Regions from separate parts of the Halomonas sp. M1 genome, predicted to be linked through region 1. Evidence: predicted binding sites of a transcription regulator. Region 1 holds the regulator's gene; the other holds the start of a gene.
What was found. Region 1 encodes FliA, which starts transcription of late flagellar genes. Its sites were predicted from a motif close to CTAAAGTTNNNNNNNNNNCNGCCGATA; they were not measured.

Region 1 (4,180 bases):
ATTGGCATGGTACGGAGAGGTTCGTGACCCCGAAAGCGCTAAGCGTATTGCTCGGCGTTACTGGTTAAGCCCTGCTCGATTAGGCGCTGATGCGCTCTCTTTACTGGCGACCCAGCTGCAAAGCGAAGGGGTCACCGCGCTGACGAAGCGGGCATGGCAGCAGCTTAAAGAAGCCGACAGTGGTGATGTCAGTGCTGAAATACGCCTGCTCATGGCCAGCGGCGTTGCCGCCGTAGCAGGGCATTTGGACAGTGCCGACGATGATGCTGCCCTGGCCCTGCGCACCGACCTGATGCTGCTGCTAGGCACCCAGCGAAAACGGCGCGATACCGCCTTGCTCGATGGATTAGTGCATTCCTTTATGGCCCGCGATGCGATTCGTCAGCTAGGTAGCGTGAGCCGAGAGGGCATGCTATGAGCAGCCAAGACCAGGCAGCGGGGCTGCGAAAATGGGCGGATTTACAGCGTCAGCAGCGCGGAGACATACCCGAAGATACGCTGCCGGATGAGCCAGCTCCCGCAGAGCCAGTCTCAAAGGAAGCGGCTTCTGTTTACGCTGCATCCGCCATGGTGCCAACCGTAGAGGCACCGCCCACGCCGAAACAGCCGCTGGTGGTGGTGGGCTTACCCACCCATCAGCACCAGGTTAACAAGGTAAGAAGCCGCCTCAGCCAGTGGTCGGCATTGGGGCGCCGCTGGGCAGGCGACCCAGATGACTGGGACATTCACCTGGTTGACCCTGCTACAGCTAATCTGCCATTACTAGTGGCGCGCTACCCGCGCTGGGCGTTGTGGGTAAGTAGCGATGCGGATGCGTTTATGCCGATGTACCGAGTTTTGCGGCAAGTGCATGACAACAAAGGTCCAAAGCGCCTGTTGGCGCTGCATGAGCCCCACTTGCCACGCCAAGGATTACTCGATAACTTGCGAGAAGCTGCCGCAGGTTATTTAGACACAGAACTGCTGCTGCTTGCCCGATAAGGGCTGCAGCGTTTACAAGCAAGCGGGTATTGGCAGAGAAGTACTGGCAGATAAGTACTGGTCACTATCTAGTAGCGTTACTGGGAGCACCCATGCAGCGACAAAGCAGGCAGGGTAGGAGCATCTTAAAGGTGGTCACGTTGAGCATTACGGTGTCGCTCATCGCAATGGGGTTGGCAAGTAGCGTACAGGCAGCACCTGGCAGTTGGAGCAGCCAAGTTCCCAGTGTCATGGTCGCCATGAGCGACCGGGTCAGCAGCAGCCAGCCCATCGTAGCGCCCAGCGCAGCGCAAGTGGGAAACGCAGTGATTGATCGGATACAGTGGCGGTATGAGGCGCCACCGGCGTCGCCAGTCAATGCTTGGCTATGTCACCCTGAACAGTGCATCCCACTTAACAGCATGCGGGGTTCCACTATGGCATTAGCCGGAAAGCACGCCGATGCGCCGCTGTACTTTCGTTTTGCCTTAACGCCCGGCCAGCGGCCGGTGCGGGTACAGGGGCTGCAAGCCATCGTGAATTACCAGTAAAAAGTGTTTTAGCCGCGAGGCACGAGGATGTATACAGCACAAGGCAGGATCAAACAGAGTGAGCTGTTAACCCAATACATGCCACTGGTGAGACGTCAGGCCTTAACGCTGCAGGTGAGGTTGCCCGCGAGCATCGAGCTAGATGATCTTATCCAGGCGGGCATGGTGGGGTTGTTAGAAGCCCTTGGGCGCTTTGATGCGGCCCAAGGTGCGACATTTGCCACCTTTGCCAGCCAGCGAATCCGTGGCGCGATGATGGATGAGCTACGCACGCGCGACTGGCTACCCCGTAGCGTGCGACGTTCGGCCAGAGCGATGGATGAGACGGTGCGGCGGCTGGAGCAACAGCTAGGCCGCGCTCCCGAAGAGGGGGAAATCGCCCGTGATTTAGAAATGCCGCTAAGCGACTATCAGCAGCTACTCAATGACACCAACAGCGGCCAACTGCTGCCGTTTGAAGAGCTGGTGACAGAGGGTGGTGAGCCTAGTAGCGGCGCTGGCAATGTGCTCTTCGACCAGTTGTTGGACGCTCAGCAACGTCAAACCTTGATTGAAGCGATTGAGGCGCTGCCAGAGCGAGAAAAGCTATTAATGGCGCTGTACTACCAAGAAGAGATGAACTTAAAAGAGGTGGGTGCTGTGCTGGGGGTTACCGAGTCCCGTGTCTCCCAGCTGCATAGTCAGGCCGTTAGCCGTTTACGCGCCCGTTTGCACGACGCCAATTAATCTCTCACTCACTTATTTGAACCCGGCGAGGAGCCGTTGATGAATCCATCTACGCTGATCGGTATATCTGCCAGCATTCTACTGCTGGTAAGCGTGCTGTTTTTTACCGCAGAGTCCCCAGAAAGCTTTCTTAACTTACCGGGGTTAGCGATTGTCATTACCGGTACGCTGGCCGCTACGTTTATCAGTTACCCGCTGAAAGAAGTACTTCGGGTAGTGCGCTTGGTAGGCTTAGTGTTTCGCCGTGAAAATACCTATGTTCGAGATGACATTAACGAACTCGTGTCGATGTCTCGGCTATGGTTTAAAGGCGATGTTCGGGCGGTGGAAAAAGAGCTTGAGCACACCCGTAACCCGTTTCTACGCACGGGCATTCAACTGGTCATTGCCAATACCAAAGAGGATGAAATCTTCGACATGCTGCGCTGGCGCATAGCGCGGTTAAAAGCGCGCGAGCATGCAGAGGCACAAATTTTCCGCACGATGGCCACTTACGCGCCTGCCTTTGGCATGATTGGTACGTTGGTGGGGTTGGTTAACATGCTTGAAGTCATGGATGCGGGCGACTTAGAAGTCATTGGCCCGCGCATGGCCGTTGCCCTGCTCACCACGTTTTACGGTATTTTGCTCGCCAACCTAGTGTTTAAGCCTATTGCCGTTAAGCTTGAGCGTCGTACCGAAGAGCGCCTCATTACCATGAACATGGTGCTTGAAGGTATATCGCTCATCACCAAACGTCGCCTACCGTCGTTTATTGAAGAAACACTCAACTCCTTTGTTGCCAACTACCACGACGAAATACGCGATGCTACTGTAAAGCCACGCACCACGCCTAGCCCCGCGACAAAAGGGTAGCGACATGCTGAACAGTGAAGCCCGTCATGCGCTGGAAATGCCCACTGCCGAAGGCGAGGGGGATGAGAGCTGGTTAACGAGCTATCTGGATGTATTGACGCTACTAATCACCCTGTTTGTCCTCCTGCTGGCGTTAACGCCGCCAGGCGGGGGAGAAGCGGCAGATAGCGACAGAATGCGCTCGGCCAGTGCGATTACTGCGCTGCCCCTGGCAACCTTAGCCACTGGTATTCAGCCTCGTCACCAGGGGCTAAGGCCGCAGATGGCGGGGCTAAATATTCCCGGGGTCAGTGTTTCCCAAGGCCGTGAAGGCCTTACCCTGCGTATTGATGATAGCCTTTTGTTTCCCAGTGGCGATGCCGTGCTAACGCCCCAAGGGCAGAATGTGCTAGAAAACCTGATAACGGCGCTTGAGGCCTTTGAAGGTCAAATTTCGGTAGAGGGGCATACCGATAATATACCCATTGCTACTCCTCGGTTCCCCTCGAATTGGGAGCTCTCGGTAGGGCGCGCGATTGCGGTTGTGCGCCACCTTGAACGCCAGGGAGTCGCTGTTTCACGAATGCGGGCGGTCGGATATGCCGACACCCAACCCATGGAAAGTAACGCGACCGCAGAAGGGCGAGCAGCCAATCGGCGCGTTGAGCTGTTGCTAAAGCAGTAGCTTGAGGGTGAATAGACTTTTTTCGAGGCTATTTTCGTGCCGAAGCAACACCCTTTACTTCAGTCGTTTGGTGCTTTGCTGGTGTTGGATGCTGACAGTCGGCGCATTCAAGCTTTCAGTAGCAACCTTGCCGCACTGGTTGGCACGACCGTTACCGACGGGCGTGATCAGACGCTGTCGGAAGTGCTGGGTAAACGCCTAAGCCAGCGGCTACGCCACGAGCTACAGGGCCAGCAGCGCTTGGCCGGGCCGCTAACCTTTACCCGCCCGGCGAGCCCAACGCGCTTTCAGCTTTATGCCTACCGTTCAGGCGCCTACGTTGTGGTAGAAATTGAACCATTAACACCGGTTGGTAAACGGCGCTTGTTAGGCACGGTGAATGAGCGCCTGCTCAGGCTGACGGAAGCGAGTCATCAAGAGGAGT
Region 2 (4,180 bases), 250 kb from region 1:
GCCTTCAGCGGTCTGCGCGATGGAGATACCGTCGTTGGCGTTACGGCTGGCTTGGTTAAGGCCGGTAATCTGCGCGGTGAAGCGGTTAGCGATGGCTTGGCCTGCCGCATCATCCTTGGCGCTGTTGATACGCAAGCCAGAGCTCAGGCGCTCCATGGACGTGGTCAACGCGTTCTGGCTCTTCTGCAGATTTTGCTGGCCGATCATCGATGTGATGTTGGTATTGATCACTGACATGGTGATTCTCCTTGCTGGGACACTGGCCTAGAAGGCCTGCTTTTCGGCCACTGTATGTGCCGTTGTTATAGATAACGGCTTGATGAGGGGAATCTTTAGGGGAAGTGGTAAAAAAAGATGTAAAAAATAGTAACTGAAAAATGAGAAAAGGCAGCCTGGGCCGCCTTTTAGGTTTTTACTGAGGTTAACTGCGATGGGTTTACCTTCTTCTACGGCCTAACTGGTTATCTAGCGCGTCGAACTGCTGAGTCAGGTAGTCGCTCATGCTGTTCATCTGGGCAATCATGCCATCTAGCTGGCTGAACTGCCTTCGGTAGCGGATAATGGTGCCTTCAATGCTTTTTTCCATGCGCTCAAAACGGTCGTCTAGGCTTTTCACGCGGTTTTCTGCGCCGCTTATTGCCAGTTTAACAACGCCGTTATTGCCCAGCAGTTGTTCAATGCTGGTGCCTAGTTTGCCTGCCAGCCCACTGCCTTTTTTCTCACCGGCAAAAAAGTCGCTTAATGCTTGGGGGTTATTAGCCACTAGGTCGTTTAACTTAGTGTCATCAACCTTCAGCGTGCCATCCCGCTGTAGGGTAATACCAAGCTGGTTGAGGGTTGAAAGCTCGCCCCCCTCAACGCCACTGGTGAGCACGCTACGCAGACGGCTTTCAATGGTGCGCACGGTGCTATCGCCCACTAACTCGCCAGCGGTTTCACTGTCACCACTAAAGCTAGTGAGTTTGCCGATAGTACTTTTTAAGTCGTTATAGGCTTTTACAAAGCCGTTAATGGCCTCGCGCTGCTTTAGCGTATCACGCTCTACGTTAATAGTGCTGGTGGCGGTTTCACCATCGGCAATACTGAGTTCAGAGAGGTTGAGCGTTACTCCTTGAATCGCGCCTTCAATCTGATTTTTGGCGCTGCTAATGGTAATGCCGTTTACCGTTAGAGCCGCGTTTTCACCAGCACGTTTGGTATCTGTATCTTCCGCGAAGGGGCCCGTCACTGGCTGCTTGTCAGCATCGATAAAACTAAAGCCATCAATGGAGGCATCGGCCCCTGTCTCTTTAGAGCTTAGCGCCAGCCTGTAACCTTGGCCGTCGTTGATGATGGTGGCGTTAACACCAACTCCTTTGTTGGCGTTAATAGCATCACGAATCGCGGAAAGGCTGCTGCCGGGGGCAATGTCGATGTCGACAGAATCGCCGCTACCAAAATTGAGCTGCAGCGCCGTAGCGCCTTGCAGGTTTAGCGCTGCGTCGCGTTTATCTACCCGGCTAGAGGCCAGCGTGCCGGAGGTGGCAAGCTGGGTCACTTCCACCCGGTAGCTGCCGGGCAGTGCGCTGGCAGTGGTGGTGGCTTTAACGGCATCGCCCCGCACGCTGGCGGAAAGGCTTTGGTACAGTTTGGGGTCGTTAATTTTCGCAACTGAGTCTTGAAACGCATTCAGCGACGTTTGCAGCTGGCCAAACGCGGAAATTTTCGCCTGCTGCTGTTTTTTCTGAAGCGTAATCGGCGCAAGTTTGCCCCGCTCGGCTTCCTGAAGCTGATCAAGCAGCCCTGTTAGGTCAAGGCCAGAACCAACGCCAAGAGAGGTTATTGTCGCCATGCGGGATTTCCTCAGTGCAAAAGCTAAACCATGGCTAATTTAAATAAGCCATTTTTAAACAACCGAACGGGCGCGCGCAGTGATACTCAGCGCCCCCATAAAATAGATACTATCTTTATCGACAGAACAGCGCATAACTTTAGCGCTTTTTCGAGCTTTCAAAGAAGGCGGGAGGGTTATCTAACAAAAACGCCTGCTTGGCGCAGGCGTTTTAGGGCATCACGACCGATTGTTAACTACGGCCTAGCTGGGCATCCAGTGCATCAAACTGCTGGGTGAGGTAATCGCTGGTTTGGTTCATCTGGGCGATCATGCCATCCAACTGACCAAACTGGGTACGGTAGCGGGAGATAGTTTGCTCTATGGATTGCTCCATACGTGTGTAACGCTCAACCAATGATTCAGAGCGGTTTTCAGCACCAGTGATGGCTCCGGTGACGGCACCATTGGGGCTTAGCAGCTGCTCAATGGTTTGGTTCAATTGGCCGGCCATGCCGGTTTCAGCTGAATCACCGGCAAAAAACGTCGAAAGCGCGTCTTGGTTATTGGCAATGGCGTCATCCAGCGCACCATCATCAATTTCAAGCGTGCCATCCCGCTGTAGCGAAATACCAATATCGCTCAGCATGGAGAACTGGCCTTCCACACCGCCACTGAGTACGCTGCGCAGGCGGGACTCCACCGAGCGGGTAGCACTGTCACCGTTTAGCTCGCCTGCTTCACCTGTCTCTGGGTTAAAGCTGGTTAGCTCACCCATGGTGCTTTTTAGGTCGTTATAGGCATCCACAAAGCTGGTAACGGCTTCACGCACGGCGCGGGTGTCTTGCTCTACGGCAATGGTGCTGCTGCCCTCTTCTTGCAGGTTAAGCGTTACGCCTTGGATAGCGCCTTCCACTTGATTGGTAGGGCTGGTAATCGCGATGCCGTTAACATTTAACGAGGCATCTCGACCCGCTTGAATGACATCAGCCGCTAGAGGGTTGTCAGCACCATCCCATTCAAGGCCAGATACGGAAGCTGCTTCACCGGTTTGGGTAGAGTTCAGCGCTAAACGATACTCTTCACCATCAAAGATAATCGAGGCAGACACACCGCTATCTTCGGTCGCATTTATCGCATCGCGAATATATTCAAGGGAGCTTCCAGCAGCAATCTGCACCGGCACACTTGGCTGGTCATCACCGGCGAACTGTAAGGTTAAGGTACGATCTGTATCAGTGCGAGAAGCTTCAGGATCAGCGACCGAATTTGTCGCGAGCGTGCCAGCGCTCGCCAATCGGTCAACCGTTACGTTGTAGTTGCCGGGCTGCGCTTCACCGTCTGCAGCGGCGGTAACGGCACTACCGCCTACGTTGGTGGAAAGGCTTTCATACAGCGCACTATCGTTTAACGCGGCGGAGGCGCTTTGAAACTGAGCAAGGGAGCTTTGTAGCTGGCCGTAAGCGGAAATTTTGGTTTGCTGGGTTTCCAGTTGACGCTCTATGGGTTCGAGCTTGCCTCGCTCAGCTTCCTGCAGCTGATCCAGTAAGCCGTTCAAGTCTAGCCCAGAGCCAATGCCGAGTGATGAAATGGTAGCCATACAATACCGTCCTTTTTTAAAACGCCCTCTACTATCTTGACGCTGCTTATCTGTTGAATGTCGATCTATAATTTAAAGTTATCGACTATTAAACCCTAAACTTAAACATTAAAGAAAACTTTTAAGCATTCAATAGTTACCGCATGTAAATGACAGCTTAACGCACATCTCGAATGTAGACCTTGGTCTAACACCCTCATTGCTTTATAATGCACTGCAACAAGCCCGTTTTGGTCCTGTTTGCAGGAGAACATTTATGCCTTCCCCGGTGTTTCAGCCCGCACCCCAAGTCGCTACGGCCGCTTACCATGTGCAGCGCAGCCTGCGTCACTGTCTTTCTACCGTTGCCGAGCTGCTTTACGACAGCGGCCACGTACTTGAAACCCTCACTCTGCCCCAGCGCGGCCTTACCCAGCGCGAGCTTAACCAGCTAAGCGCGCAGCATAACCACTGGCAGGCTTGCCAGCAGGTGCTTGAAGAGAGCGGTGCCGCGGAATTTAACGATTACCACCGTTTGGTATTAACGGCTATGGGGCGAGAGATGATGTTCGATATGTTTGGCCAAGGGGCCGCAGACTGCGCGTAGCGCTTGCTGCTTGCCAGTACGTGACACTGGCGGTTTTGAAATCACTGCTTTAAAACCAGTGATTTGAAAAAAGATATTTAAAAATACAAAGCGCCCGCAGGGGCTAGTTGAAGCCAATTACCTGCAGGCGCTTTGCTACGTCGGGGCGTGCTGGATTAACGCAGGCCAAGCATCGATAGAACAA

Region 2: the regulator FliA is predicted to act here: its motif matches at 1,948-1,974, upstream of fliD (flagellar filament capping protein FliD).

The regions. Positions count from the first base shown of each region.
Region 1 covers NZ_CP121119.1:2,600,782-2,604,961, forward strand. Annotated here, with positions in the region: gene flhF (flagellar biosynthesis protein FlhF) at 1-418, shown strand, start outside; gene P8S54_RS12010 (hypothetical protein) at 415-981, shown strand; gene P8S54_RS12015 (flagellar protein FlhE) at 1,074-1,511, shown strand; gene P8S54_RS12020 (RNA polymerase sigma factor FliA) at 1,539-2,237, shown strand; gene P8S54_RS12025 (MotA/TolQ/ExbB proton channel family protein) at 2,277-3,092, shown strand; gene P8S54_RS12030 (OmpA family protein) at 3,097-3,756, shown strand; gene P8S54_RS12035 (sensor domain-containing diguanylate cyclase) at 3,793-4,180, shown strand, end outside.
Region 2 covers NZ_CP121119.1:2,846,760-2,850,939, reverse strand. Annotated here, with positions in the region: gene P8S54_RS13175 (flagellin) at 1-237, opposite strand, end outside; gene fliD (flagellar filament capping protein FliD) at 437-1,831, opposite strand; gene fliD (flagellar filament capping protein FliD) at 2,064-3,410, opposite strand; gene P8S54_RS13160 (hypothetical protein) at 3,667-3,996, shown strand.